DNA from 3 places in the Rhodococcus sp. FG69 genome. Region 1 is predicted to be linked to each of the others. Evidence: predicted binding sites of a transcription regulator. Region 1 holds the regulator's gene; each other region holds the start of a gene.
What was found. Region 1 encodes LexA, which represses DNA repair genes until DNA is damaged. Its sites were predicted from a motif close to CGAACANNTGTTCG; they were not measured.
Positions count from the first base shown of each region.

Region 2: cofD (2-phospho-L-lactate transferase) is a predicted target of LexA. The motif match lies at 5,391-5,404, and genes of this name have one in related genera.
Region 3: ACODSO_RS13965 (HNH endonuclease signature motif containing protein) is a predicted target of LexA. The motif match lies at 2,869-2,882, and genes of this name have one in related genera.

Region 1 is NZ_JBMDIX010000027.1:70,822-81,091, reverse strand. It holds gene ACODSO_RS20030 (uracil-xanthine permease family protein) at 1-714, shown strand, start outside; gene ACODSO_RS20025 (acyl-CoA dehydrogenase family protein) at 824-1,966, shown strand; gene lexA (transcriptional repressor LexA) at 2,028-2,804, opposite strand; gene ACODSO_RS20015 (hypothetical protein) at 3,078-3,476, shown strand; gene nrdR (transcriptional regulator NrdR) at 3,633-4,097, shown strand; gene hrpA (ATP-dependent RNA helicase HrpA) at 4,109-8,008, opposite strand; gene ACODSO_RS20000 (Pr6Pr family membrane protein) at 8,092-8,754, shown strand; gene ACODSO_RS19995 (aminotransferase family protein) at 8,769-10,028, shown strand; gene ACODSO_RS19990 (hypothetical protein) at 10,012-10,236, opposite strand; gene ACODSO_RS19985 (C40 family peptidase) at 10,270-10,270, shown strand, end outside.
Region 2 is NZ_JBMDIX010000009.1:139,325-149,594, forward strand. It holds gene manA (mannose-6-phosphate isomerase, class I) at 1-858, opposite strand, end outside; gene ACODSO_RS09650 (tobH protein) at 858-1,973, opposite strand; gene ACODSO_RS09655 (phosphomannomutase/phosphoglucomutase) at 2,062-3,429, opposite strand; gene ACODSO_RS09660 (DUF3499 domain-containing protein) at 3,633-4,046, opposite strand; gene ACODSO_RS09665 (metallopeptidase family protein) at 4,122-4,607, shown strand; gene ACODSO_RS09670 (WhiB family transcriptional regulator) at 4,702-4,935, opposite strand; gene cofD (2-phospho-L-lactate transferase) at 5,664-6,632, shown strand; gene ACODSO_RS09680 (coenzyme F420-0:L-glutamate ligase) at 6,629-7,984, shown strand; gene ACODSO_RS09685 (NUDIX hydrolase) at 7,986-8,534, shown strand; gene manB (mannose-1-phosphate guanylyltransferase) at 8,545-9,630, opposite strand; gene ACODSO_RS09695 (glycosyltransferase family 2 protein) at 9,648-10,270, opposite strand, start outside.
Region 3 is NZ_JBMDIX010000015.1:101,663-111,932, forward strand. It holds gene ACODSO_RS13950 (acyclic terpene utilization AtuA family protein) at 1-135, opposite strand, end outside; gene ACODSO_RS13955 (TIGR03084 family metal-binding protein) at 132-929, opposite strand; gene ACODSO_RS13960 (endonuclease/exonuclease/phosphatase family protein) at 1,096-2,157, shown strand; gene ACODSO_RS13965 (HNH endonuclease signature motif containing protein) at 3,009-5,087, shown strand; gene ACODSO_RS13970 (ArnT family glycosyltransferase) at 5,192-7,240, opposite strand; gene ACODSO_RS13975 (alpha/beta fold hydrolase) at 7,329-8,087, opposite strand; gene ACODSO_RS13980 (hypothetical protein) at 8,124-8,351, opposite strand; gene ACODSO_RS13985 (adenylate/guanylate cyclase domain-containing protein) at 8,375-9,856, shown strand; gene ACODSO_RS13990 (MFS transporter) at 9,853-10,270, opposite strand, start outside.

The DNA of each region.
Region 1 (10,270 bases):
CTCGGGCGTCTCGGAATCCTCGTCGGTGTGATCCTCGGCTGGGTCTTCGCCGCCGTGATCGGACAGATCGACCCGGCCAAGCTCGACGCGATGCGGGCGGCCTCGTGGATCGGGATTCCGGAGTTCCGCGGCCCGACGTTCGAACTGTCCGTCGTACTCATCGCATTGCCGGTGGTGATCGTCCTCGTCGCGGAGAACGTCGGTCACGTCAAGGCAGTCTCGGCGATGACCGGTAAGTCGCTCGACGACCTTGCCGGGGATGCACTCATCGCCGACGGTTTGGCCACGACGCTCGCCGGCGCCGCAGGCGGATCGGGTACGACCACCTACGCCGAGAACATCGGGGTCATGGCGGCGACCAGGGTCTACTCGACGGCCGCGTACTGGGTCGCTGCTGCGACGGCCATCGTGCTTGCTTTCTCGCCGAAGTTCGGTGCCTTGGTGTTTACGGTGCCCGACGGGGTTATCGGCGGAGCGACGCTGGTTCTCTACGGCCTGATCGGTCTGCTGGGTGTGCGTATCTGGACCGACAGCACGGTGGATTTCACCGATCCGGTGAACCTCACTGTCGTCGCTGCTGCGCTGGTGGCCGGAATCGGTGACCTGACTCTGACGATCGGTTCGGTCGAACTCGGCGGAATCGCGTGGGGTTCGGTGGGAATCCTCGTCGGGTATCCGGTGATGCGCGCCCTGAACCGTCGAACCGCTCGTTAGTTCGGTCACCGATCACGCACGGCTCGGTCATCGACCAGGCCCGCAGGACGGTCGTAGGCTTCTCCTAATGCCAGTTCTCGTACTGGACAGCATCGAAGGAGTGAAGCTAGTGGACCGCACACTGTTCGAACCGGAGCACGATCTCTTCCGTGAGTCGTACCGCAAATTCCTCGACCAGCATGTCGCTCCGAATCACGCGCGGTGGGAAGAGCAGAACATCGTCGACCGCGACGTCTGGGTCGAAGCAGGCAAGCAGGGATTCCTCGGAACCGCGGTTCCCGAGGAGTACGGCGGCGGCGGGGTCAAAGACTTCCGCTACAACGCCATCTTGACCGAAGAGACGACCCGTGGCGGGTACAGCGGAATCGGGTTCACCCTGCACAACGACGTCGTCGCGCCGTACCTCATCGACCTGACGAACGACGAGCAGAAGCAGCGATGGCTACCCGGGTTCTGCTCGGGCGAACTGATCACGGCAATTGCCATGACCGAGCCAGGCACCGGTAGCGACCTGCAGGGCATCAAGACTCGTGCGGTGCGTGACGGCGACGAATGGGTCCTCAACGGCTCCAAGACCTTCATCACCAACGGCATCAATGCCGATCTCATCATCGTCGTCGCATGCACCGACCCCGAGAAGGGCGCCCAGGGCTTCAGCCTCCTCGTCGTCGAGCGCGACATGCCCGGTTTCGAGCGAGGTCGTAATCTCGACAAGCTCGGCATGAAAGCGCAAGACACCGCCGAACTCAGCTTCACCGACGTGCGAGTTCCCGCTGCGAACCTCCTCGGTGACGAAGGCATGGGGTTCATCTACCTGATGCAGAACCTGCCGCAGGAAAGGCTGTCCATCGCGGTGGTCGCCGCCGCAGCCATGGAGTCCGCACTGGACATGACAATCCAGTACTGCCGAGACCGCAAGGCTTTCGGAAAGTCGATCGGCAAGTTCCAGAACACTCGGTTCGTCCTCGCAGAACTCGCGACCGAGACCACGGCCACCAGAATCATGGTCGACAAGTTCATCGAACTACTCAACGCCGGAACGCTCACGGTCCAGGAAGCCGCAATGGCGAAATGGTGGACTACCGAAAACCAGGTCAGGCTCATCGATCGGTGCCTGCAGTTGCACGGTGGCTACGGTTACATGAAGGAGTACCCGATTGCCAAGGCGTACATGGATTCTCGTGTGCAGACGATCTACGGTGGAACAACCGAGATCATGAAGGAAATCATCGGGCGAGGACTGGATCTGTAACTTCGATACTTCATGGAACGGCCCGCAACCCTTGTGGTTGCGGGCCGTTCGGAGTTTCAGGTCAGAGTTTGCGCATCACCGTGACGACTTTGCCGAGGATGGCGGCGTCGTTTCCTGGAATCGGTTCGAACAGTGGGTTGTGCGGCATCAGCCACACGTCGCCCTTGGTGCGCTTGAAGGTCTTCACCGTGGCTTCTCCGTCGATCATCGCGGCCACGATGTCGCCGTTGTCGGCGACGCTCTGCTGTCGGACGACCACCCAATCGCCGTCGCAGATGGCTGCCTCGATCATCGACTCGCCGACTACTTTGAGCAGGAACAACGAACCCTGCCCGACGAGCTCGCGGGGGAGTGGAAACACATCCTCGACGGCTTCCTCGGCGAGAATCGGCCCACCGGCTGCGATTCTTCCCAGCACCGGCACGAAAGTCGGCGTCGGTAGCTGATCTCCCTCCGGGGCCGAGCCTTCGGCGACAGCAGCCGCATGGTCGGCCTGAACCTCGTCGAGTCCGCGGACGTCTACCGCACGCGGCCGATTCGGATCGCGACGAAGGAATCCTTTGCGTTCCAGGGTCCGCAGCTGGTGTGCCACCGACGAGGTAGAAGTGAGACCGACCGCGTCGCCGATCTCGCGAATGCTAGGTGGATATCCACGCTCGGTGACCGACGCCCGAATGACTTCGAGGACCTTGCGCTGACGTTCGGTCAGGCCCGCATTGATATCGGTGCCTTCGCCCTCGAACGCTTTCGCGGTCGGGACAGCGGCCGGTTTGCCGGCAGGCTTGGTTGTCGACTTGGCTGTCGATTTCGCCGACCCTGACGAGGTCTCGTCCTTCATTCGTGCGTCCTCCTGCGTCGTACGCGCGTTCGACACGGTCTCGATGATGTGCAACGGCTGTTCATTCGACCGTTCGAACGCGTGGGGTGGATGTGACGTGTGGTTTCTGACACGAATCTAACCCGAAAATGCCTCGTGATCAAACATCTGTTCGATCCGTGTCGCGTTTTCTGCTGACTTTGTCGGAGTCGCGTGATAGAACTTCGAACAAGCGTTCATCGAACGCCTGATCGAATAACGGGTTCGATCGCGTTCGACACCACGGAGGTTCCGATGACTATCTTGACCGATCAGCGCCCCATGACAACCCCGCGACCCATGACAGCCCAGCGCCCCATGACAGCCCAGCGCCCCATGACAGCCCAGCGCCCCAAAACAGCCCCGCCTGTGCGCACCAGCCGCCGCGCAACGCACGAGCGTCGGCGCTACGTACGGGGCACTGCCCCGCAGGGCGGTTCCCATGGGTCCGCCGGTGTCTGCGTGGACCGGGCGCACCGCGAAGAAAAGATCTCGTGGGCCGCAATGGTGGTCGGCGTCCTGGCCACCGCGCTGGTGATTCTGGGCTTCGTCGCGGTGGCGAACCTTCGCGCGGCTTCGCTCGAGTCGGCGTCCACACCTGCTGTCACGACAATCGAACAGGGGCAGCAGCTCACTGTTCCGGCCCAGCCGTAGTCGACGTTCGTGGCGACTCAGGCGGTCGCTCCGTCGCGTCAGGCGCCTCGCTTGTCGGGCGATCGAGTTGTCTACGTGACGCTCCGAGTATCCTCGAAGCCTGCACCTCTCGGGAGTGGTCGGGAAGGGTGCGACGGCTACGACGGAGGCGCACACATGCATTGCCCGTTCTGCAGGCATCCGGACTCTCGCGTGGTGGACTCGCGCGAAGCCGACGAGGGGCAGGCCATCCGTCGACGGCGATCGTGTCCGGAATGCGGCCGCCGATTCACCACCGTCGAAACGGCGGTTCTTGCAGTCGTCAAGCGCAGCGGCGTGACGGAACCGTTCTCACGAGACAAGGTCGTCAAGGGTGTCCGGCGGGCGTGCCAGGGCCGCGACGTGGACAACGACGCGTTGAACCTTCTGTCTCAGCAGGTCGAAGATGCAGTTCGTGCGTCCGGTTCTGCGGAGATCCCTAGCCACGAGGTGGGATTGGCAATCCTCGGGCCGTTGCGGGACCTCGACGAGGTCGCCTACCTCAGATTCGCGTCCGTGTACCGATCATTCAGTTCCGCCGAAGACTTCGAGAAGGAAATCCAAGATCTTCGGGCGCACCGCGAGTCGTCGTCGGTCGACTAGTACTGGCCTGCTCAGTTCCGGCCTGCACTGTCGATGGCCTTGAGTACTCGTTTCTCCGAGACCGGGTAAGCAGTGCGAATGCTCTGGGCGAACAGCCCTACCCGCAGCTCCTCGATCATCCAGAAGATGTCGAGAACTGGTTTGGTGTGGAGCCGCGACTCCGGCAGCGATTTCAGCAACCGATCGTAGGCTTCGTACACTCGGTCCAGAACATCCATGCCTGCGTCGTCGCGGCCTGCGCTACTCGGTAACGCGTTCAGCCGCACAGACGCGGCTTTCAGATAGCGCGGAATTTCCGCCAGTCGCAGCGAGCCGAATTCGAACACGAACCCGTCGAAGACCAGCCCGGCCAGTTGCTCGCGCACATCGTCGGCAGCGTCGCCCTGCGCCGTGTCCAGTACGGCACGTAGGCCGAGTGCTTCGATCAGGATCGGTCGGACGAGGGCAAGTATTTTCGATGTGCGTTCGGTGATATCGGCATTGACGGCCTTCGACAGTGCTGCGAACTTCTCCGGTGACCGGACAGGTCCGCCGTGTGCGTCCATCGACTCGTCGGCCGCTGTGGTGCGGCAGTCCTCGAGCAAATCGTCGAGGCTGCCGTACGGATTCAGGCCGAGCGCCAGCCGCTCACGAGTCGGAATGCCGGCAATCAAGGCCTTCGTTCCTCGCGGCGCCGAGTGGAGTAGCAGCGCACGGGTGCCGTCGCGCATCGCGGCACGCTGGCTTGCTGGGGTGCTCAGGACGCGGACTGCGATGCCTCCGTTCTCCTTCACCAACGCCGGATACCCCGTCACCGTCTGTCCTCCGACGGACTTGGTGACCGTCTCGTCCAGTGTGCCGAGACTCGACGACGTCCATGCCAACGCCGGAGCACGTTCCGCGGCGCCGACCGCGCTGGCCACTTCGCGCGTGACCCTGGGCGCCAGCGCTTTTCGCAGCTCCACGAGATCCTTGGCGGACCCGAGTTGCTGTCCATCGGTGTCGACTGCAACGAAGGTCATCTTCAGGTGTGCGGGCAGTCCGTCGACGTCGAAGTCGTTCGGGTCTATTCGGCACGAGCCGAGGCGCGACAGCTCGCGCGCCAGCGCGGTCGTCACCGGTTCGGAGCGAGGCGTCATTGCTGCCAGCGCCGCCGCAGCGAAGTCCGGTGCAGGGACGACATTTCGCCGCTGCGCCTTGGGGAGCAACTTGATCAGCGTCGACACGAGTTCCGATCGCATGCCTGGGACGAGCCAATCGAAGCCGACCGGCTGAACTTGGGCGAGCAGCGCGATCGGAATCCGCGCGGTCACACCGTCGGCAGCCGCACCCGGTTCGAACTGATAGGTGAGTGGGAACTGGATGTCGCCTTGACGCCACGCGTCGGGGTAGTCGCCCCCGAGTACCGATGCGGCATCGGGGTTGACGACAGTGGCTGCGGTGAAGTCGAGCAGATCGGGCTTGGTCCGCCTGGTCTTCTTCCACCAAGTGTCGAAGTGGCGCGCCGACACGGCCTCCGCGCCGATGCGTGCGTCGTAGAAGTCGAACAGGGCGTCGTCGTCCACCACGATGTCGCGTCGTCTCGCCCGGTTCTCGAGCTCGCCGACGTCGTCGAGTAACTCGCGATTGCGGTGGAAGAATGGGTGTTGAGTCTTCCACTCGCCCTGCACGAGAGCATGTCTGATGAACAATTCACGCGAGGCCTCGGCGTCGATGGTGTGATAGTTCGCCGGCCTTCCGGTGACGAGTGGAATGCCGTAGAGGGTCACCCGTTCGTATGCCATGGCCGACTGGCGTTTGACGGACCAGTGAGGCTCCGAGTATGTGCGCTTGACCAGATGCGGTGCGAGGTGTTCCGCCCACTCCGGTTCGATTCTGGCCGCCATCCGTCCCCAGAGGCGGCCGGTCTCGACCAGTTCTGCTGCCATCACCCAACGTGGCGGCTTCTTGAAGAGTCCGGATCCAGGGAACACCGCGAAATGAGTCCCACGCGCTCCGAGGAATTCACGTTTGTCTCCTTCTCGCAGCCCGATGTGAGAGAGCAGTCCGGACAGCAGAGCCTGGTGCAGCGCGACCGGCGTGGTCGGCGAGTCCGGAATAGTCCAGCCCAATCCGCGGGTGATCTGGCGGAGCTGACCATGCAGGTCCTGCCATTCGCGGATGCGGAGGTAGTGCAGGTATTCGTTGCGACACATTCGGCGGAATTGGTTGGACGAGAGGTCGTTGCGTTGCTCGCGCAGGTATTTCCACAGCTCCACGTAGGCCAGGAAGTCCGAGTTCTCGACGGCGAAACGGGCGTGCTTCTCGTCGGCTGCCTGCTGATGCTCGACGGGACGTTCCCTGACGTCCTGGATGGACAGGGCCGACACGACGACGAGGGCGTCGGCGAGCGCCCCGGTGTTGTTGGCTTCGACGAGCATTCGAGCCATCCTCGGGTCGACGGGAAGTGACGCCAGCTCCCGACCGATCGGTGTCAACTCCGATTCGCCGTCCTTCGTCGCCGGCTTCACCGCACCCAGTTCTTCGAGCAAGCCGATTCCGTCGCGGATGCTCCGTGGGTCGGGCGGTTCCACGAACGGAAACTGCTGAATCTTGCCGAGCCCCAGTGCCGTCATCTGCAGGATGACCGAGGCGAGATTGGTGCGCAGAATCTCGGGCTCGGTGAACTGAGGACGCGACGAGAAGTCCTCCTCCGAATACAAGCGAATACAAATGCCATCCGCGACGCGACCGCATCGACCGGCACGCTGGCGGGCCGAGGCTTGAGATATCGGCTCGATGGGCAGGCGTTGCACTTTCGTCCGCAACGAATACCTCGAGATACGTGCCGTCCCCGGGTCGACTACGTACCGAATTCCAGGGACCGTCAGCGATGTCTCGGCGACGTTGGTGGACAGGACGACTCGGCGACCGGTGTGTGCGGTGAACACGCGGTGCTGCTCGGCGGCTGACAGTCGCGCATACAGCGGAACGATCTCGGTACCGCGAAGTTGCCTGTCACGCAAAGCATCTGCCGTATCGCGAATTTCTCGCTCGCCGGACAGGAACACGAGGATGTCGCCGTCGCCCTCGCCGATCAGCTCGGCGACCGCGTCGCAGGTGGCGTCGACCGGGTCGAGATCGATCGTGGTGTCGCCGACATCGACCGACAGTGGGCGGTAGCGCATCTCGACCGGGAACGTTCGTCCCGACACCTCGATGATCGGAGCGGGGACGCCATCGCGGGCGAAGTGTGTGGCGAAGCGCTCGGGATCGATCGTCGCCGAGGTGATGATCACCTTGAGGTCGGGTCGGCGGGGGAGCAGCTGTGCTAGGTATCCCAGGATGAAGTCGATGTTGAGGCTGCGTTCGTGCGCCTCGTCGATGATCAGCGTGTCGTACTGCCTGAGCATGCGGTCGCGCTGGATCTCGGCGAGCAGGATTCCGTCGGTCATCAGCTTGACGAGAGTGGATTCCGACGATTGGTCGGTGAAGCGAACCTTGTATCCGACGGATTCGCCGATGCTCTCGCCGACTTCCTCGGCGATGCGTTCGGCGACCGTTCGGGCAGCAAGCCTGCGAGGCTGAGTGTGGCCGATGGAGCCGCGGATTCCGCGTCCGAGTTCGAGACAGATCTTGGGTATCTGCGTCGTCTTTCCCGAACCGGTCTCACCTGCGACGATCACGACCTGGTTGTTCTCGATTGCGTCCGCGATATCGGATTTCCGCAGGCTGACCGGGAGTGTTTCCGGGTATTCGATCCTCGGTACGCAGCTGCGGCGATGAGCAACGGTGCTCTCTGCGCTCGTGACATCGTTCTCGACTGCCGCGAGCTGATCGGGGGTACGTGCCCGGTCGAGCCGTCGACGCAATCTGTGCTCGTCACGGATCGATACTCCGGACAAGCGAGCAAGCAGTGATCGGCGAAGTTCCGAGGCCGTTGAAGTAGACATTCTTCGAACAGTTTATCCAGCGCGGGCGACGCCGGCACTGTCGGGATCACGTGCGATCGGCCTCCGCTGTGCAAAAATCCACTATGGCTGTCGAGTCCGTCCGATCCACCGAGGAGCCCACGAGCGTTCCGATCAGGGTTGCGAGGGTCGCGTTCGCCGTCCTCACCGCTGTCACGCTCGGCTTCATCCTCCACGACGGTGCGAGCGACCCGACGTTCTCGGTGGTCAACTACTTCAGCTATTTCACTGTGCTGAGCAACGTGCTGACGGTCGTCGTGCTCGGTGTCGGTGGCCTCGTGGATCCACGCGGGATGCGTTGGCAGCTGTTCCGCGGGGCCGTCACCCTGTACATGGTCATCACCGGGATCATCTATGCGGTGCTGCTGTCCAACATCGAGGTCGGGATCGCGGGGCAGTGGACCAACGACGTCGTCCACCGAATCATGCCCGTCGTGATCTTCCTCGATTGGATCGTCGTTCCCGCACGTCAGCGGATCGCGGAGTCACAGTCGCTGGTGTGGTTGACCTTCCCGGTCGTCTACGGGGTCTACACCTTGATCCGCGGACCGATCGTCGACTGGTATCCCTACCCGTTCCTCGACCCACGGAGTCAGGGCTATGTCGCACTGGTGATCGGCCTCGTCGTTCTCACGGTCGCGTTCGTGCTCATGGCGCTCGCGGTGAACGCAATCGGGCGGCTCGGCAACAAATGGCGATACGGGGAGGCATCGGCCGAAGCCGAGTGACTAAGCTCTGGCGCATGTCTTCTGTGCCAGAGCCGACGTACGAATCCACACACTCCGCGCTGTGGCACGGTTTCGCCGATATGGGCGCGGTGAGCAAGAACGGCCCGTTCGTCGTCTCGCGCGGCGACGGCGCCTACATCTTCGATCGCGAGGGCAACCGGTATCTCGATGCCACAGCTGGTCTGTGGTTCACCAATGTCGGGCACGGACGTTCCGAGATCGCCGACGCGGTGGCGGCCCAACTTTCCTCGCTGGCACACTATTCGAACTTCGGTGACTTCGTGCCGGAGACGACCCTGGCTCTCGCCGAGCGGCTCGGCGAGATCGCACCGGTCGCCGGGAGCAAGATCTTCTTCACCTCGGGCGGTTCGGACTCCATCGACACTGCCGCGAAGTTGGCTCGGCGGTACTGGCACGAGGCGGGCAAGCCGGACAAGACGTTGATCGTCGGTCGTCAGAAGGCGTATCACGGAATGCATGTCGCCGGAACCGCGCTGGCAGGCATCGCGGTAAACCGCGAGAACTACGGCACGTTGATGTCGGACGCGCGGACTGTCACGTGGGACGATGCAAAGAGCTTGCTCGCATTGATCGAGGAGGTCGGTGCGGACAAGATCGCCGCCTTCTTCTGTGAGCCCATCATCGGTGCGGGCGGGGTGTATCTGCCTCCGGAAGGCTATCTGCAGGAAGTCCGGCAGATCTGCCGCGACCACGATGTGCTGTTCGTCGCCGACGAGGTCGTGACCGGATTCGGCCGAATCGGTGGGTCGTGGTTCGCGTCGAGCAGGTTCGACCTGCAGCCCGATTTGATGACGACCGCAAAGGGTCTTACCTCGGGATACGTTCCGATGGGTGCCGTGTTCATCGCACCGCACATCGCCGAGCCGTTCTTCGCGGGTGGTGTCTGGTGGCGTCACGGTTACACCTACGGCGGCCACGCCGGCGCCGCGGCAGCAGCGATGGCAAACCTCGACATCATCGAACGCGAGAACCTGCTGCAGGAATCGGCCAGGTTGGAGGCTTCGCTGCACACTCACTTCGCGCCGCTCGCCGAACACCCTCGCGTGCAGGAGGTCCGCAGTGGCCTCGGCGCGGTCGCTGCCGTACAGCTGAACGATCCGGCAGAGGCGCTGCCGTTCGTCGGCACCCTCCGCAAGCACGGCGTATCAGGTCGGGCTGCGGGTCAGGGAGCCATGCAGATCTCGCCGGCATTCGTGATGACCGACTCCGAGGTGGAGGAACTGGCTGGGCGGATGCTCACCGCCCTCGGCTGAACTTGTCCTTCCAGCGCGCCATGCGCGACCGCTGAGACGACGGTTCTGTAACGGGAGCGGTCCTTGCCTCGGCATGCCGGGTGTGAAGCTGGTCGCGTACCTCGTCGGGGGTGTACGCGCGCCTGGTGCGCTCGGACTTGACCACCAGCGCGCCCGTCGCTGCAACACCGACGACACCCGCCAGTCCGAGAATCTTCCACAGCTTCATTGCTTCACCGTACTGCGATCTAGGCTGGTCGACA
Region 2 (10,270 bases), on a different contig from region 1:
CAAGACATTGTCCGAATTGGCCATGATCTCGACGCCTGTTCCGGACAGATATGCATGCAGGTTTCCAGCATCGAGATACAACCCTTGCCCTGGCGTCAGGGTGACACGATTGAGCAGCAGTGCGGCGAGCACGCCTGCGTCACCCGGGTAGGACTCCCCCAGCTCCAGCAGAGTCCGCGCTTCGGCCACGAACCGGCCACCGTCCTGGTGCGCTGTCGTGGAGAGGTACCGAATACACCCGTCGGCCACCAGCGGCAGCAAGGCGTCGAGCGCAGGTCCGGGCAGCGTGATCCACGACGTGAACACCGTGCGCAGCCCCGCGTCGTCGGGTTGATCGGCGAGCAACGATCGGTATCCGGACAGTGCGTCGACACCGAGGGCGTCGATGAACTCGACTGTGTACTTCGGGGACCGGAAACCTGCCAAGGCGTGGAACTCGGTGAGTGCGACGATCAGTTCGGGCTTGTGTGAGTCGTCTCGATAGTTTCGTACCGGGGAGTCGATGGGAACGCGCCTCGCCTCTTCCCGCGCGTACCCCTCTTTGGCCTGATGCGCACTCGGGTGCGCTTGAAGTGACAGAGGTTCCTCTGCCGCAAGCAGTTTCAGGAGAAACGGTAGGCGTCCAGCGTATTTCTGCGAAATCGTGCTACCGAGCTCACGAGATGGACATTCGTCGATGACGGCGAGAAGAGAACGCTCTCCTCCCTCGCCGGCGAGATGCGCTGGGTCGGCAGGATGCGCGCCGAGCCAGATCTCGGCCTCCGGATGTTCCGAGGGCACCGATCGACCCTGTAGTTGCGCAAGCGAGGTTCGAGATCCCCATGCGTACGACCTAACTGCCCCACGCAGTGGTTGCACTATGTACCGCCCATCAGATGTAGGTATGCGGCGGCCATCTCCAACCGCGTCGTCAGTAGTGCCATCGACTCGAACTCGCCGAGCTCGTCCACCATCGAGCCTTGCTCGCCCGGTATTGCAGGGTTCGACCCGCCCACACCGGCGACGAGTATCTCGACGTCGCTCACTGCTGCAGTACGGCGTTCGGCCTCCGTTGCGCGCGCAGGAGATGCGGCGACGAGAACACGTATGGCCGCTTCGGGGCGTGGACCGTCTACTTGCTCGTCGTGAAAGAAAGGGTCGTAGTCCGTAGGCACCGCGGTGCTCGCTCGCGCCGCGTGCACTGCGGCCGCGATGACCTCGGAGAGCTCGCTCGACGCCGACACGACGCCGGCGACGCGGAACATCACCTCGCTGCCGTGGCGGGCCGCCTCCATCGCGAGCGCGCCGGCTCCGCTGAACACCACTCGCCTGTTCGCCATACGCACTGCGACGGACTTCGCCGGATTGTGAAACACCTCGCGGGATGGGTGATTTCGCGATGCTTCGTCGTCGAGCGCATCGGCGAGGCGGGACAGATCGGGCAGGAGTGGCCGATGGACACCGCCGGCCACGGAGCCCAGAACACTGACTCCCGCAGCGACGTAGCGCATCAAGGTGTTGGGTTCGCGCACTGCCACACGCGGCGGAAGAAACAGTGCACGACCAGCTGCGGCAGAGCGTAGCGGCCCCTCGTCGGGGGTCATCAGGATCGTCTCCGCACCGCGGCGAACGGCGGCCGCCGTGGACTCGGACAGTCTCGGATCGCCCGCATCGTCGCCGCACACGAGGACAACATCCAAAGGTCCCACCCACGGAGGTGTGCCGGGCAAATGCACGAGCGGGACTCCGATACGCGCACCGACGGCGGCGATCAGAACTTCTGCCGCCCGTTCTGCACGACCACCGCCGGCTACGAACACGACACTGCGCGGGCGGAGATCGCTCAAGCGTTCACCGACGATGTCGGCGAACGACGCCGCAGTTGCACGAGTCTGAGCGCCGGCCAACGCGGCGCTACGGAGAGCGCCGTCGGTATCGGCAGCGACGAGCGCTTCGGCGTCGTCGAGATCCAGAAGTGGTGACAGAGTGGTCATCGCGTTCGAGCCTCCGTCCTTCCTTACCGACTCATTTGCCTCACATGTGATGGTGCCCGTATACCCACGGACACGTCCACTATTCCAGTCAGGCCCGGACCACGTCGAGAATCTCCGAGGTGAGTGCATCGACCTCGGATGAACTGCGAGCCTCCACGTTGAGACGCAGCAACGGCTCGGTATTGGACGCCCGGAGGTTGAACCAGGCGCCGTTCTTCAAGTCGACCGTCACGCCGTCCAGTCGATCGATCGACACGGTGCGATCGGCGAACGCCTCCAGTACCGCTGTGGTCCTCTCGGCAGCGTCGGCCACAGTGGAGTTGATTTCCCCGGACGCCGAATAGGTCTCGTAGGAACTCATCAATTCGGACAGCGGACGATCTCGAGAGCCGAGCGCGGCAAGCACGTGCAACGCAGCCAGCATTCCCGAGTCCGCACACCAGAAGTCCCTGAAGTAGTAGTGCGCCGAGTGCTCTCCACCGAAGATGGCACCGGTGTCCGCCATCTGCTGCTTGATGAACGAATGGCCGACCCGCGTCCGCACCGGGGTGCCGCCGAGCTCGGTCACCAACTCGGGCACAGCTCGCGAGGTGATCAGGTTGTGAATCACCGTGGCGCCCGGCTCCTTCGCCAACTCACGCTCGGCGACGAGTCCGGTCACCGCCGAGGGCGATACCGGGTCTCCCTTTTCGTCGACGACGAAGCACCGGTCGGCGTCACCGTCGAACGCGAGTCCGATATCAGCGCCTGTGTCCAGAACGAACTTCTGCAGGTCCTTCAGATTCTCCGGGTCGAGCGGGTTCGCTTCATGATTCGGAAAGGTCCCGTCGAGTTCGAAGTAGAGCGGCTCGACCGTGACGGGCAACCCCTCGAACACTGCGGGGACGGTGTGGCCACCCATGCCGTTGCCGGCATCGACCGCGATCTTCACACCGGAGACCTGTGACAGGTCGACCAGGTTCTTGACGAAACTCGCGTAGTCGCTCAGCACATCGCGCTCGGTCACCGTCCCTGGCTCACCATCGAAGGACGGCACCCCATCGACCAATTCGCTCTTGATCGTCGCGAGGCCGGTGTCCTGTCCGACTGGTTTGGCGCCGGATCGACACAATTTGATGCCGTTGTACTTCGCCGGATTGTGGCTGGCGGTGAACATTGCACCGGGGCAGTCGAGCATGCCGGACGCAAAGTACAGCTGGTCGGTGGATGCAAGTCCGATGTGCACGACATTCAGCCCTTGCGAGGTGACGCCGTCGGCAAAGGCCTTCGACAGCTCGGGCGACGACGCACGCATGTCGTGCCCGATGACAACCTGCGTCACCGACGAGTCCTTCACCAATCGGGCGAACGACGCACCGACATCGCGGACGAAGGCCGCATCGATCTGTTCACCCACCACCCCACGAACGTCGTAGGCCTTGATGACTGCATTGACGGCTTCGGCAGTGCGTGCCACGAACGACTCCTCGTATTGATCAGGTGGGGTTATCGGGTGGATGATGCGCGAGTACGGGTCTTTCCGGTCCGTCGACCTACGAATGTGTCATAGATGATTGTGGTCGGCGCGACGACAGAGGGCAGATGTGACAGAAATGATGCCCTCATCGTTCACTCGAACGATGCTGCGTCGGAACATGGTTTGCGATGGCGCCGATGGAATCAGGCCGTGGGGTCCGGAAGCACCCGTAAATGGCCGCGACGACCGGTCCGTACCGGCGAACCCGGGCGGCGGTCCGTTGACGAGTCCGGCGTGCGCCGACCCTCCTGAGTGCGGACGGAGCCGGATTCCCTGCCACGTTCTCCACGACCGGCTTCGCGAACAGCCTCCGCCAGGGCGGTGAGGTCGTCCTCGTCCGGCGTCGACGTGGTGAAGCCACCCTCGTACCGAACCAGTTCCCACCCCTTGGGTGCCGTGGTGGTCGATGCGTGGACCTCACACAGATCCCAGGAGTGCGGCTCGTCCACGGTGGCGAGGGGGCCGACCACAGCCGTCGAATCCGAATAGACATACGTGAGCGTCGCAACGGCCGAACGGTTGCACCCAGGCCGGCAGCATCCACGCAGAGATCTCACACCAGAGAGACTAACCCCCGCTTCTTTCGCCGAGCCGATCGACACACCGCGAGCAGACCCCGATAACCTCACGCCATGGCTCGAAGTGCATCCGGACGCAGAACGACATCCCGATCTGCCGCACGACGCGGACGGGGGATCCGCGGCCCTGTACTGCCCAACAACGTGCCAGGACACCGTTCGCGAGCCGACAGATTCGACCGATCCGTACTGGAAGCTTTCGCGCGAATCGACCATAAGTGGCACGAGAAGCTCGAGCGCCTCGATATCGCTGTCGACGAGGTACCGAAGATCCGCGCGAAGGATCCCGAGTCCGTCAACTGGCCACCTGAGGTTGTCGCCGAGGGCCCGGTGCCGCTGTCACGACTCGTTCCTGCAGGCATCGACAAGCGCGGCGAAGCTACGCGCGCTCGGATAGTCCTGTTCAGGAGGCCGCTGGAACGACGGGCGAAGCACCCTGAAGATCTCGAAGATTTGCTGTACGAGGTGCTGGTCGAGCAGGTTGCCACCTACCTCGGAGTCGAGCCCGATGTGGTGGATCCGGGCATCGACGGGGACTGACGGCGTAAACGGAGACTGACGGCGTAAACGGAGACTGACTGCGCAGCCGACGACTGACGGCCTACCGGAGGCGTGCGTCGACCCAAGGCCGGTCTCAGCCGATTCCACGCTTGAGACGGCGCCTCTCACGCTCGGACAAACCACCCCAGATGCCGAAGCGCTCGTCGTTCGCGAGTGCATACTCCAAGCATTCGTCCTTGACTTCGCAGCCGAGGCAGATGCGCTTCGCCTCGCGAGTCGAGCCTCCCTTCTCAGGGAAGAACGCTTCGGGGTCGGTCTGCGCACAGAGGGCACGTTCCTGCCACTGATCTTCGATTTCCTCGAACATCTGATCGAATCCAGCGATGAGACTCAGGGCCGGCTTCACAGGCTCACGCATCGAAAGCTGTTCTGCGATGCCGTCGTCCGAGTCATCACCGGAATCGATGTCGGTCTCTGTGTGCACGACGTACGCGGACGCCGCATCCACCGGAACGATCTCCGAACGGACGTCGCCGGATACGTCGTTGTCGATACTGATCGCGCAGTCGCCTCGTGCTGCGCCTGCTTCGGAATCGGTCTGCGGCGCGTCGTCGACTGCGCTGAGGTGAGCAGGGGACTCTCCCCGTTGTTCACGTGTCACGTGCTGGTCATACATCGCTTCCGCCTCCTCACCATTTACTAGCGCAGATATTGCCGGTCGGTTCCGAACACCTTGCCCCGCGCAGGTATTCGTAGCCATTCACAGTCACATTCAAACCCTCGACCTCTACTACACGTTGCCCACAAGGATCACGCCGCATGAGAACGCATGTTCGAATCAAGGCCGCCTCCAAGCGAACTCACTCGGAAACCTTGGAATGACATACATGTGATTAGACACGCCGGAGTACGTCGCGGTCAAGCCGATGAACCATTTTGCAATACCATCTAGAACCCCCGAATCGGCACCCTCGAAGGATCTGCGCCCGTCTTGCGCGTGTCGCGCCCGAAAAATACCCGTCGAACATGCGGTGAGCTCGCTGGAACGGCGGGCGCCCACGCACCGCACGGCCACACGGCATAGGCTTTCGACCTGTGAAAGTGACTGTCTTGGTCGGTGGTGTGGGTGGAGCTCGTTTCCTCCAAGGTCTCAAAACCCTCCTCGGGGACGACGGCGACATCACCGCCGTCGTCAACGTGGGCGACGACGTGTGGATGCACGGGCTCAGAATCTGCCCCGATCTCGACACGTGCATGTACACACTCGGCGGTGGAATCGACACCGAACGCGGATGGGGCCGAATCGCGGAGACGTGGCACGCACGAGACGAACTCGCGGCCTACGGCGCCGATCCCGATTGGTTCGGGCTCGGAGATCGAGACATGGCAACCCATCTCATTCGCAGTCGGATGCTGCGCACTGGATATCCGTTGTCCGCCGTGACCGAAGCGCTGTGCAACCGATGGAAGCCAGGCGTCCGACTGCTCCCCGTCTCCGACGATCGCAGCGAAACACACGTCGTGGTGACAGACCCCGACGACGCCTCGGGAGAATCTCGGCGTGCAATTCACTTCCAGGAGTGGTGGGTTCGATACCGTGCGCAGATACCGACGCACAGCTTCGCGAACATCGGCGCCGAGCAAGCAACTCCAGCTCCAGGCGTACTCGACGCGATCGAGAGCGCCGACGCCGTGATCCTCGCTCCGTCCAACCCGGTCGTGAGCGTCGGCGCCATTCTCGCCGTGCCCGGAATACGCAGTGCGCTCCGTACCACCGAAGCCAAGGTGGTCGGCCTGTCCCCCGTCGTCGACGGAAAACCGTTGCGCGGGATGGCCGACGAATGCCTCTCGGTCATCGGCGTCGACACGAGCGCCGAAGCTGTCGGAAGATACTACGGCGCACGGTCGGACACCGGGATCCTCGATACGTGGATGATTCACTCGACCGATACCGCGGCGGTGCCAGGGGTCGACGTCGTCAGCGTTCCACTGCTCATGACCGACCCGAGAACAACCGCAGAGATGGCCGCTGTGGCGTTGCGATCGGCGGGTCTGACGCTGTGACCGGTACGGTACCGACCGATCACGCCCCGGGCGGGAGCATCGAAATCCTGCCTGTGCGTGGTCTCCCCGAATTTCGCCCGGGGGACGATCTCGCTGCATCCATCGCCGAGCACGCACCATGGATCCGCGAGAACGACATCCTCGTCGTCACGAGCAAGGTGATCTCCAAGGTCGAAGGCAGGCTCGTCGACGCACCTGTCGATCCGGAGGAACGCGACGCCGCACGTCGAGTACTCGTGGACCAGGAGGCAGTCCGGATAGTTGCGCGCAAGGGGCGCACACTCATCACCGAGAACCGCCTCGGCATCGTTCAGGCAGCATCGGGAATCGACGGCTCCAATGTGGACGGCGCCGAACTCGCGCTGTTGCCCGAGGATCCCGACAAGAGCGCATCCGCTCTCCGCAACTCGCTTGCCCAGTTGCTCGGCGTGTCCGTCGGCGTGGTCGTCACGGACACGATGGGTAGGGCATGGCGCATCGGACAGACGGACGCGGCCATCGGTAGCGCAGGTCTCGCCGTGGTCCATGCCTATGCGGGCGCCGAGGACAGCCAGGGCAACGAGCTGATCGTGACCGAAGTCGCCGTAGCCGACGAGATCGCCGCCGCAGGCGATCTCGTCAAGGGCAAGCTCGGTTCGGTACCGGTTGCCGTCGTGCGGGGTCTCACACCTGTCGACGACGGCTCGCGCGCTCGAGATCTGGTTCGTCCGGGCGAGGACGACCTGTTCTGGCTCGGCACCGAGGAGTCGATCGTGCGCGGACGACGACAAGCGCTACTGCTGCGAAGGTCGGTGCGCTCGTTCTCCGACGAGACCGTAGACCCCGAGGACATCCGTGGCGCGGTGGCCGATGCGCTCACTGCGCCCGCGCCACATCACACTCGACCGGTCAGGTTCGTCTGGGTGCGCACGCCCGCACTGCGCACCCGGTTGCTCGACCGAATGACGGAGAAGTGGCGTGAAGACCTGCGGTCCGACGGCCTGGACGAGGGTCGGATAGATGCACGTGTCGCGCGCGGCAGGATCCTGTTCGACGCTCCCGAAATCGTCATTCCGTTCTGCGTGCCCGACGGCGCGCACACCTACCCCGACGAACACCGCACCCGCGCAGAGGAAACGATGTTCACCGTTGCCGTCGGAGCTGCGGTGCAGGGACTGCTCGTCGCGCTGGCCGTTCGAGACCTCGGAAGTTGCTGGATCGGTTCGACGATCTTCGCCTCGGATCTGGTGCGCGCCGAGCTCGGCCTACGCGCGGACTGGAAAGCCATGGGCGCCATAGCAATCGGCCATCCGGTGGAACTTTCGACACCTCGCGCACCGCGCGATCTCGGCGCTGAACTACTGGAGATGTGAGATGAGCGCTCGCTCGCTACACGACTCTGCCGTCGCCGCTCTGGAGGAGTGGCCGGTGCTCGATCACCATGAAGACTCCTTGCGGCACACGATGCTCGCGTTTCTCGCAGGGAGCCCCGACGGTTGCTTGCGCAGCAACGAACCCGGACACGTCACCGCATCCTCGTTGGTACTCGACGAGTCGGGCGAGCAAGTGCTACTGACACTGCACCCCCGCGTCGGGCGATGGATCCAGCTCGGCGGGCACTGCGAACCCGCGGACGAGACCGTCCTCGACGCGGCGATGCGAGAGGCGCGCGAAGAGTCGGGCATCGACGAACTCACGATCGAGCCGACACTCCTGTCGGCGAACACCCACCCGATCACGTGTTCGCTCGGCAAGCCGACCCGTCACCTCGATCTGAGATTCCTGGTCCGCGCTGCGGCGGGAACCACCGCGGTGCGGAGCGAAGAGTCGACCGACCTACGCTGGTGGCCAGTCCACGACCTCCCTGCGAACGCCGAGGCCGACACGATCTCGCACCTCGTCGAACTGGCCCGCCAACGCTGATCGGCGACGATCAGACGTCGGTCGAGAAGCGCACTCCGCCGTCGGGAAGCTTGACCCCGGGCCACACCCGAGCGCCACGCAGAAGCTCGCAGCGGGCACCGATGTCGGCACCGTCGCCGATGATTCCGTCGCGAACGAGGGCCCGCGGACCGATACGAGCGCCGAAACCGATGATGGACCGCTCCACCACGGCGCCTGCCTCGATTTTGGCTCCGTCGAACACGACCGCGCCATCGAGCCGCGCGCCGGCGCCCACCTCTGCGCCACGGCCGATGACTGTTCCGCCGATCAGCAGTGCACCCGGCGCAATGCCGGCACTCGGGTGAACCAGTGACTCACCCCGCGTCCCGTTCAGGGCCGGGGACGGTGCGATGCCGCGAACCAGATCGGCCGAGCCCTTGACGAAGTCCTCCGGTGTTCCCATGTCGCGCCAATATGCGCTGTCGACGTGGCCGTAGACACGCTTGCCCTCTGCAAGAAGCGCCGGGAACACCTCGCGCTCGACGGACACCGGGCGATCGTGCGCGATCGATTCGATGATCTCCCGCTTGAACACGTAACAGCCTGCGTTGATCTGGTCGGTCGGCGGGTCCTGCGTCTTTTCGAGGAACGCGGTGACGCGGCCATCTTCGTCGGTCGGGACACAGCCGAATGCACGAGGGTCCCCTACCCGGACGAGATGGAGCGTGACGTCGGCCTCGGTTCTGCGGTGAGTGTCGAGAACCGCGGTCAGATCGGTGCCGCCGAGTACGTCGCCGTTGAACACCAGCACAGTGTCCGCGCGGAGTTTCGGCAGGACGTTACGGATTCCTCCGCCGGTGCCCATCGGCTCGGTTTCGGTGACGTACTCGAGCTCGAGGCCGAGCGCGGAACCGTCACCGAAATGTTCCTCGAACACCTCTGCTTTGAACGATGTGCCGAGGACGACGTGATCGATTCCCGCAGCCTTGATACGCGCCAACAGGTGGTGCAGAAACGGTAGTCCGGCGGTGGGAAGCATCGGCTTCGGCGCGGACAAGGTGAGCGGCCGGAGCCGAGTACCTTTGCCGCCCACAAGGATCACAGCATCGGTCGTCTTGCTCGTGTCAGCTGACATCGTCGGCCTCTCTGTTGTCATCGCTGTTCCCGATCGTCGATCTGTCGCGCTCGAAGTGCCGAAGCCACAACCACCTTCGAGCGCGCTGCCAGGCCCGCGCGCAGTGCCCATCGAAGGGGAGCTTGCCACACATGTGGGTGACGATCGGCCTGAAAGCGGTACGCGCTCGTGTGGTGGGCCGGAAGCATCAGTTCCGGATGTCTACCTGCCGCATGCCCTTTGGAGTGGGTAACTTCTACTTCTGGAACGTAGACATTGAGCCAGCCGGCTGTTCCGAGGCGGTCTCCTAGGTCCACGTCCTCCATGTACATGAAGTAACGGGAGTCGAACCCGTTCACCGAGTCGAATGCGGCACGCCTGAGCAGAAGGCACGAACCGGACAGCCAGCCGACTGTTCGCTCCGTCACTGCCTCGTTGTCCTGTCGGTACCGCACCGTCCAAGGGTTGTTCGGCCAGATCTTGCCGAGAAGGGCGTGGCCCGCGCCCGAGGTGAGGTCGGGGACCGAGCGAGCCGAGGGGTAGCGACTGCCGTCGGGTTCGCGGATGAGCGGGCCGAGCGCACCTGCGCGCGGCCACCGCTGCGCGGCGGCCAACAGTCCGTCCAGCGAGCCCGGGTGCCAACGGACGTCCGGGTTCGCGA
Region 3 (10,270 bases), on a different contig from region 1:
GCCGAGGATCAACATCGTCAGCTCGGCGAGGTAATCGCCGGTGAGGTAGTCGAGTTCACCGCCTTCGAGCATTTCGCGCATCGCGGAGATGCGGTCTCCGTAGAAGCCGGAACAGTTGCCTATCCTCACGGTCATTGTTTGGGTCGTCCACTTCCGGGAGGGCCTGCGAAGGCTTGGGCGATGGTGAGCCAGTGCTCGGCATCGGCGCCGACGGCAGTGACGTCGAGGTCGTCTCGATGCGCCCGCTGGGTGACCAGCCGGCAGAAGTCCGCTGCCGAACCAGTGACACGCTGGGCGGCGTCCTCGGGACCCCAGGTCCACAGCTCACCGCCTGGGGAGGTGAGTTCGACTCGGAACGGCTCGGCCGGCGGAGTCTGCTGGTTGAGCGCGTACGCGAAGTCGCGGGTGCGCACGCCTATGTGTGCGACGCCCTTGATCCGGTCGGTCGGCTCGAGGACGACACCGAGCGCGTCGGCGACGTCCTGGCCGTGGGCCCACGTCTCCATCAGCCGCGCGGTCGCCATCGATGCGGCGCTCATCGGCGGCCCGAACCATGGGATCTTGTTCCCTGCCGGCACCGCCACGAGCGCGTCGGTCATCGCGTGACGACGCGAGCGCCACGTCGTCAACAGGTGTGGGTCGCGCGATTCTTCCTCAGCAGCAGTGTCGACGAAACCCATCGGATCGGACCATGCCTGTTTCAGCGCCACGTCGAATTCCGCGGCGGCGTCCGTATCGCCTGCCGCGCCCAATGTCGTCTGCGCGGCGACGTTGTCGGTCCAGGAGAGGTGCCCGATCTGATGGGCGACGGTCCACCCTTCGGCGGGAGTCGGTGTCGACCATTGCTGGTCGGTGAGGTCTGCAACCAGCGCGTCGAGGGCATCGCCTTCAGCGCGGAGGTCGTCGACGATGGAGTCGAGGTCGGCCATGAAGAAAGCTTCACATCGCAGACCGGAAAAAGCAAGCATGCCTGCTTGTTAATTTGGGACTCCGCCCCCAGTGGCACGTTTGAGTGCATTCCAGTGCACTTGTTCGTGCCACTACTGGAGGATCCATGTCACCTCACGTTTGCTTGACAGCGCTAACGTGCGTCGCGTGAAGTTCGCCGTAGCTGCCCCGCTGGTCCTCGTCGCCCTCGTGCTGACCGCATGTTCCTCCTCGTCCGAACCTGCGCAGGACGACGAAGCGCGCACGGTCCGGGTCGCCACGTTCAATGCAAGCCTGAACCGAGCGGTCGCGGGCCAGCTGCTCACGGACCTGAGCGGCGAGAACACTCAGGCCAGGGCGGTGGCCGACGTGATCACCGAGAATGCTCCCGACGTCCTCCTGATCAACGAGTTCGACTATTCCGTCGACGCTCTCGACGTGTTCCGCGACAACTACTTGGACGGCGCGTATCCGTATGCCTTCACCGCCCCGGTGAACACCGGTGTCGACTCGGGGCTCGATCTCGACGCGGATGGTGCGGTCGGAGGCCCGAACGACGCATACGGCTTCGGTCAGTTCCCGGGCCAATACGGCATGGTCGTTCTGTCGAAGTACCCGATCGATACTGCAGGGGTTCGAACGTTCCAGAACTTCCTGTGGAGGGACATGCCGAATTCACTGCTGCCACGGGACTATTACGGAGCGAACTCCGATTCTCTACGGCTGTCGAGCAAGTCGCACTGGGACGTGCCGGTGGACATCGATGGAAAAACGGTGCACATCCTCGCGTCCCACCCGACGCCGCCGTCGTTCGACGGTCCGGAGGATCGCAACGGCAAGCGAAATCACGACGAAATCAGGCTGACGGCAGACTACGTCGATGGCGCCGAATATCTGTACGACGACAACGGCGGACGCGGCGGGCTCGAATCCGGTGCGTCGTTCGTCGTGCTCGGCGATCAGAACAGCGACCCCGTCGACGGCGATTCCGTCGGAGGCGCAATTCAGCAACTTCTCGACAACTCGCGCGTCCAAGATCCGGCACCGACGTCGGAAGCCGGCGAGGGGAACGACACCGCCGACTTCTCCGACCCGACGCCCGGCGACCTGCGGGTCGACTACGCACTGCCGTCCGATGACCTGACCGTTTCCGGGTCGGGGGTCTACTGGCCCGCCGGCGCCGAACACCCGTCGGACCACCGCATGGCGTGGGTGGATCTGGAGATCTGACATTCTCGAGCAATGAACGATCTCCGCACAGCAGAGTCTTGCGTTTCCATGACAATTGCGGGATTCGCTTGTCGCGTCGGTATTTTCAGGCGCCCACCGCGTTGCTTCGCGAATACCGAATGGGCACCGAACCGCTCCCAGTCGCCGGGTTGCGCCAGGGCGAGTGTTGCGTTGCATCAACGCGGCAGCACCGACCGGCACCGCAGCGTGAGGGTCGACCATCAACCGCGTGATCCACGGCGCATCCTCGGGGTTGTGCGATATCTGCTTTTCTCATCCGCCACAGGCCACGACATTCAGCACCCGCCAGGTCGGCGACACGTAGTCGAGTGTGAGCGCCGCAGACTCGCCTGCTGCCAGCGTGTGCACAACGCATGCTGGGACAAGATTCAAGTGGAGTGGCGACCGTTTGGGCACGGGGCTCCCAAGGCTTGGCTGCAATCGTCATTCCCAAAATAGTGCGACTCCCACCGAACCGGCGCGAACGATCCACAAGGAATATCGGTCACGTATCCGCGTGACTAATTTCGTACGCATTTCAGCGTGCAATTCGTCGACGTCCCCGCCCAGTCACTGCAGGGTTACGAGCGCTGCGCATTTCGGCTAACCTCACTCAACTTGTCGGTGCCATCGTGTATGGCATCAACTCCAGTCGATGATGGTATGCCGCAACAGAATTGCCTTGACCAGACCAAATCCAGTCGGTACTATCGAACATAGTTTCGAACCAGCATCCGGAATCATTGGTCGGGGGACACAATGCCAGGAAGTCTCGCGGGCGCATTCGCCGCCTACGCAGGACCGCAGAAAAGCCCGTCATCGATCGATCCCTACTGTCCGAGAGCTCGGATGTGGCAGTCATCGAGAATCAAGCCTGCGCGCGCAAAGTCGCTCTTGCAGCTACCATCTGGGACTCGTGCATTCACCAGACCATTCAGATCGGCGAACATCTCACCGACGCCGGAAACTACGCGGCCTCCGAAATCGCAGCCGTGCTGGGCTGCTCGAAAACTGTGGCAGACACCTACGCCGAGATCGGAATGGACCTACGCCTGCGCTTCCCGGCCATCAGAGCAGCCTTCGAGTCCGGAGAGCTCGATCTTCAACGAGTGCGCGCGATCTACCGCGTCACCAATCCCTATAGCGTCGACGCCGTCGAACGCGCCGAAGCCGAGATCCTCACCGCCGCCACACGTCTCTCCCCCGGACCCCTCGCCACCGAGATCGACGCCATCATGCATCGCTGTGCGCCAGAAGAAGCTGCCGAACTCCGCAAGGACCTCACCAGGTTGACCGGAGTGCGGTACCGCGACAAAGACATGATCGCGACAATCGAGGCGAACCTAGAGGCAGCCGACGCCGCGGCATGCTGGCAACTGATCAACGAAATGGCAGACACCCTCTGTCCCAGAGACCCCCGAACGCGCGGACAACGCCGCGCCGCCGCCCACACCGCCCTCATGCGCCGCGAAACGTACGTTGCCTGCACCTGTGAGCCCGACGGCGATCACCCCTGCACCGCGAACCCCGTACTCCCCGAACGCCGCCAACCCCTCACCAACGTCACGATCGACATCGACACCCTCCTCGGACTCGCCGACCTTCCGGCGTACCTCGCCGGCCACGGTGACATCGACGCCGACTACGCCCGCGAACTCGCGGAAAACAGTGACCTCCAGATTATTCTCACCGAGGCACTCGACCTCGCCCGGGAGCTAGGACTCATCGCCAACAGACCCGCTGACGATAGCGCCGACTGCTCCGCTGGACCTTCCGAAACTGCCTCCAGCGCAGCCGGAACGACCACAGCCGCAGCCGACGACAGCGCAGGCCAGGGCACCGACAGCGACGGCGGCGGCACCGACAGCGACAGCTACAGCCAGGGCGACGACGAACCGACGGAAGACGTGGATCTCGAGGCTCAGAGCGCGAACCGTCCCGCGGCACACCTGACGTTCAACCCACTCGGACGAGGACGACGACGCCGAGGGATGAGGTTGCCGAAGCCCGCGCCCTCCCCCACACCCACCCGAACCGACGTTCCTTCCGGACCGCACGAGGGTCGCTACACACTAATCGCTGCGCTCGAGCAAGCCATCGCAGCGGATCCAGCGTTGGCCATCGCTCTGTACCCGAACGGACACGGCGGGTTCGACGCACCGCCGCTCGGAGCTCTGCTCTACCGTCCAGGTGCTCAGTTGGCCGAGCTCGTCCGTCAGCGAGACCGCACGTGCCGCCATCCCGGCTGCCACGTCCCCGCATCGAATTGCGAAATCGACCACGTCATCCCCTTCAACCACCGCAACCCCTCGCGAGGCGGCTGGACCATCCTCACCAACTTGCACTGCCTCTGCAAATATCACCACTCACTCAAAACCATGGGTGCGTGGACACCAACCATGCTCGCTGGCGCGGCGGAGTATTGGGAATCCAGCTCTGGGACGACCTCAGTCACAATTCCGGGAAACGCCTACGGTACAACGAATTTCGCCGGGAAGTCACTGATCCCCCATGTGCCGCGCAAGCGCAGACCGGAATTCGCGACCGAGCCGGTGACTACGGCGGAACGAGCCGCTACGGCAGCGTCGACTGCACCGGCAGCGACCGGATCCGGAACTCGATCCGGGGCCGCGGCTGGAAAGCCTGCGGGGAAGGCTGCAGCTGGGAAGCCTGCCGCTGATACCGCTACGCGAGCCACCACCCGCGACCGAAACCGACCGACCTCGCCGAGGGTCTCAGGCAAACCGGCCGAGACCGAAAGGGGCAGGAGCGAAACAGGCAGGAGCGAAACAGGCGGAGGCGAAGCCAACGCCAAGCGACCTCGGATACAGCTCGAACCTATCGTCGAGTGCAACGCATCGATGGGAATCGCCATAGGTCTGACTGTGGGCTACCAGATCAGCCGGTACAGAGGAGACGCGCCATTCTGACCTATTCGAGGACACGTGCAGTGCCGGTAGCCGAACGGAATTCCCCTGCTTCACGCGTGGCTGCGTTCACCACTCGTACGAAGCAGGGGACCTCGCGGATGTGCTCAGCCGGTGTAGCCGCTCATGTCGTAGATCGTGACGCCGTCGACAGTGGTTGCGGTGAAGTTCGCGGCAACCCACTCGGCGATTTGTGTGGAGACGTTTTCGGAATCGTCTCCGGTCGTGGGACCGCTCATTCCGCCCGAGATGTAGTACTTCACTTGGTGATCGCTGACGTACGAGATGAACTGGTCGAGCGTCGGGGCAGGGTCACCGCTCCACCCACCGATCGCGATCACAGCAGTGTCGGTCGCGAGCTCATACGTCGCCGCGGTCATCGAGCTGTTCACCGCCGCCGACCACTTCGTGTCCGCAGACTCGAGAAGAGCATTCACCTCGTCGCTGGATTCCGCATTCATTCCACCGCCCATGCCACCGGCCATGCCGTCGGCAATGTCGCCACCCATCGCCCCGCCCATCTCGCCGGCCATATCGACACCCATATCGCCACCCACATCGCCACCAGCCGCGTCTCCGGTCGGCATGTCGCCGGTCGGCATCTCCCCTCCCATGGGAGCCTGGCCACCGCCGCCCATCCCGGAGTCCGAGACCGCGCCCTCCGGGCCAGCAGTAGGAACGGATCCGCCGTGCGCGGTGGCGGACGTCGCCACGGCGTACGACACGCTGCCACCGAGCCCTGCGAGCGAACCGACGATGACGGCTACAGCCGCGAGCTTCCGATAGCGCCCAGCGCCAAGAATGAGCACCGCAGCGATCACGGTTCCGGCAAGAAGGATCCACTTCAGAGCTGGCAACCACTCTGCGTTGCGCTGCAACAGAACCCACGACCAGATGCCGGCAGCCAGCATCATCGACGCAAGCCCCGCCCTGCCGAAGATCGACTCACGCTTCGACCACAACGCATACCCACCTGTACCGATGAGTCCAGCGATGGCGGGAGCCAGCGCGACCGTGTAGTACGGATGAATCGTCCCGGACATGTAGCTGAATATCAGGCCGGTGACCACGAACCATCCGCCCCACAGGATGAGCGACGCACGAAGCAGATCAGTACGAGGAGCACGTCCCCGAGCGATCAGCCCGAACACCAGAGCAACGAGTGCAGCCGGAATCAGCCACGAGATCTGAATGCCCATCTCGTTGCCGAACAGTCGATCGAGACCTGTGCTTCCACCGAAGCTGGAACCTGCCGGAGCATCGCTCATGAAGCCGCCCCCACCGCCGCTACCGCTGCTGCCCCCGAAGATACGGCCGAGACCGTTGTACCCGAGCACCAGATCCATCACGGTGTTGTCGGTGGAGCCGCCGATGTACGGACGAGCGCTCGCAGGCCACAACGCGACCGTCAGGACCCACCATCCGGCGCCCGCGATCAGCGCGGCGAACGCCCCGATGAGGTGGAGCAGACGGGCACGAAGCCGAACATGGCCTGCGACAAGATACGTGAGTCCGAACGCCGGAAGCACCAGCAAACCCTGCAGCATCTTCGTCAAGAAGGCGAAACCGAGAGCAACCCCGGCGAGAGCAAGCCACATCGCTGCACGACGACCGATCCGAGTCTGGAGCGACCTCACGACGAAGTAGCCGCCGATGGACATCAACAGCACCAGCAACGCGTCGGGATTGTCGAACTTGAACATCAACGCCGCAGCAGGAGTCGCCGCGAGGACTGCGCCCGCAAGCAACCCGGCAGTGGGAGTAGCCACTCGCTTCACCGCTGCGTACACGACAGCGACGGCACCGACACCCATGAGCGCTTGCGGCACGAGGAGGCTTGCGCTCGAGAATCCGAAGATCCGCGCCGAGAGCCCCATCACCCACAGCGATGCAGGAGGCTTGTCGACGGTGATGAAGTTCTCCGAATCCAGCGAACCGAAGAACCACGCGGTCCAATCCTTCGAACCAGCCTGAGCTGCAGCCGCATAGAAGGTATTGGCATAGCCGCTCGCCGTCAGGTCCCAGAGATAGAGGACTGCAGCGGCGGCGAGCAGGGCGGCGAGGAGTGCAGTGTCGCGGTTCAGCGAAAACCGGCGCGTGCGTCGATGCCTGGAAGGTGGACTCGCAGGCTGAGGCGGCAGAAGCGTAGTGGTCACGGTGATCCTATTCTCGAAGATGTCGACCACCAGCGTGACTGCCGCGACCTCACGGACCCTGGGAGCGCGCTCGAGGGTTCCTGTGAAGTCATGCCCTCCTGATCGGTGCGAAAGTCTGCACCGCATCGTGAACGAGGAAGTCCAGCAGGAGTGCATTGCACAACTCCGGCTTCTCCACGAGCAGACCATGCGAGGTGCCGGGAACTATCGCCAACTCTGCTCGCTTCGACCTGGCGTAGAACTCGGACGCATGTTCGATCGTCACCTCGTCGTCATCGCCGATCATCACCAGGAGCCGAACGTCCATCTCACTCAGTTGCTCCGGCGTCACGGCCGGCCCTGTGCGATGCATATCGTCGAGTTTGCGAGCCACGACGGGGTAATGATCGGCCCCGTCGGGCGAGATCTCCCCGTACATGTCGACGAGAAACTGCGGCGTCGCCTGATCAGGATCGGACACACCCCCGCCCCAACCATCACGATGGAACACCCCGGCGACGCACGCGAGTCGTTCCACGAGGTCGGGCCGTCGCAGAGCCACCAGCAGAGCGACGACCGCACCGTCGCTACAGCCGACGAATCTGGCCGGACCGCCGACCACGGTCTCGACGAATGCGATCGTGTCGGTGGCCATGTCGTCGAACGTCATCGGACCCGGGGCGTCCGGGGTGCGGCCGTGGCCTCGTCGCTCGGGAGTGAAGACGCGGAACTGCCGCGTCAGAGCGACGAGGTTCGGTTCGAGCGCTCGTGAATCGACGCCGCCGGGATGCAAGAACACCAGCGGCTCGCCCTCACCGTCTTCGCCGTACCATGTGTCGACCGGGCCGAGTTGCACACGTCTGTCCATGCAATCGAGACCTCACCGACGGTCGAAACTAATCGCTCACACGCCGTCCAACGGCGAGATTCTCGAGACATAGATGCTCGACCTGTAGTCGTGACAGGCAACGTACGACGCATTACCGCCACGCCGGTGTCGAGAATCGGAAATAATCCACGGATTGTGCCCCGCGATACTAGCGCCGAAAGCCGCGACACCCATCCGACGCTGCGACGCGTCGTCCGGCAGCAGCGCCTCGTCGAGAACGGCGGCAGCCGACTGCCCCGCCACACCCGAGTGAAAGAGACCGAGCGATGACGGCCCAGGAGGCTCGCAGCGTCGCCGTCCGCTACGGCCTCGGGCTGGTCGCCCTCAACGTTTTCGCCGCCGTGCAGGTCACGTTCGTCGTGGCCCTCCTGGCGCGCTCGGAGACAGCAACCGTGAGCAGTATTCTGACCGATCCGGGCTTCAGCGCGTTTCGGTGGGTAGTGCCGCTCGGCGTCTCCACGGGAGCGATCGCAGGCGCGCTGCTGATCGTGCCGACGCTGAGGTGGATCGCGAGCAGCAGCGTTCCGACGGCAGGTCAGGCGCGACGCGCAGTACGAATACCGCTGCATCACACAGCTTCACATCTCGCACTGTGGCTTGGATTCGGGTTCGCGCTCGCATTTCTGACCCGCGGCACAGAGCGAGACATCACTATTCTCGTCATCGTCGGCACGATCTTCGGCGCGGTGACGACGGCCGGAACCGGGTACCTTCTGACCGAACGCACACTCCGCCCGGTCTCCGCGCGGGCATCCACCGCCCTCCCGCAGGCGCGTCATGAACTGAGTGTGCTTGCCCGACTCGTCATCACCTGGGTCGTGTGCACGGCGTTTCCGGTATCTGCGATCACCCTGATCGTCATCGCCCATTCCACCGGCACACCCGTCGAGATCGCGGCCCCTATCGAACTTCCGATACTCATCGTGTCGGCGATCGCCCTCGGTACCGGACTGAGAGGGACGATCCTCGTGGCCAGGTCGGTATCCGATCCGGTCGGCGAGGTGAGCGCGGCAATGGCCGAAATCGAGTGCGGCAACACCGAAGTCGAGGTGCCCGTGTACGACTCGTCCGAGATCGGTGATCTGCAACGCGGATTCAACGCCATGTCCACCGGACTCACCGAACGCGAACGACTACGAGATCTGTTCGGACGACACGTCGGCACGCAGGTCGCCTCGCGTGCACTGGAGCAATCCGACTTTCCTCGCGGCGACGTCCAATACGCGGCAGTTCTGTTCATCGACCTCGTCGGATCCACTACTTTCGCCGTCGACCATCCGCCCGAACGCATTGCCGAGGCGCTCAACGAGTTCTTGGCAATCGTCGTCGACACCGTGGACGCGAATCTCGGCTTCATCAACAAGTTCGAGGGCGACGCCGCACTGGCGATCTTCGGCGCACCGCAGCAGATCGACGATCCTGCCGCGGGTGCGTTGCGGGCAGCAAGGACGCTCCGCGTGGCTCTGAGATCGCTCGACTCGATGGACTTCGGAATCGGCGTCGCCGCCGGTCAAGTCTTCGCCGGCGACATCGGCGCAACCCAGCGGTACGAATACACCGTCATCGGTGAACCGGTGAATTGCGCGGCCCGACTGTCGGACCTCGCCAAGAGTGAACCCTCGCGGGTGCTCGTCGCCCAGCACGTGGTCGACAGCGCGGACGCCGACGAGGCGCAGCGCTGGCGAGCACTGGACCCGGTGGTCCTGCGAGGACTCACCGAAGCCACTACCATCGCAACAGTCCGCTAGCGGTCCCGGAACCGCTGCAGAATCTCTCGCATCGTGTGCGGATAGATGCCTTCCTCGGCCAACTGTCTGCGGGTCTTTCGGCGGGTGACGATCAATCCTGTGATCGCGACGATCCACACCGGATACTGCGCCAGGAACGCGACCCTGAACGCATCGAACGTGTAGCCGCCGAGTGCACCGAGTATCCACCCGATGGACGCGATGACGAGAAGTGAGGCCAGGAATCCGCCGATGTTGACCATTCCCTGCGCGGTACCGAGATTCGCGCTCGGATTGAACGTCCGGGCGTAGTCGAATCCGATGACCGAGCCCGGTCCACCCACCGAGATCACAACGACGAGGACCACCAGCAGCCACAGCGGCGCCGGGCCGGGTAACGCGAGAACGATTCCCCACATCGCTGCGTTGCTGATC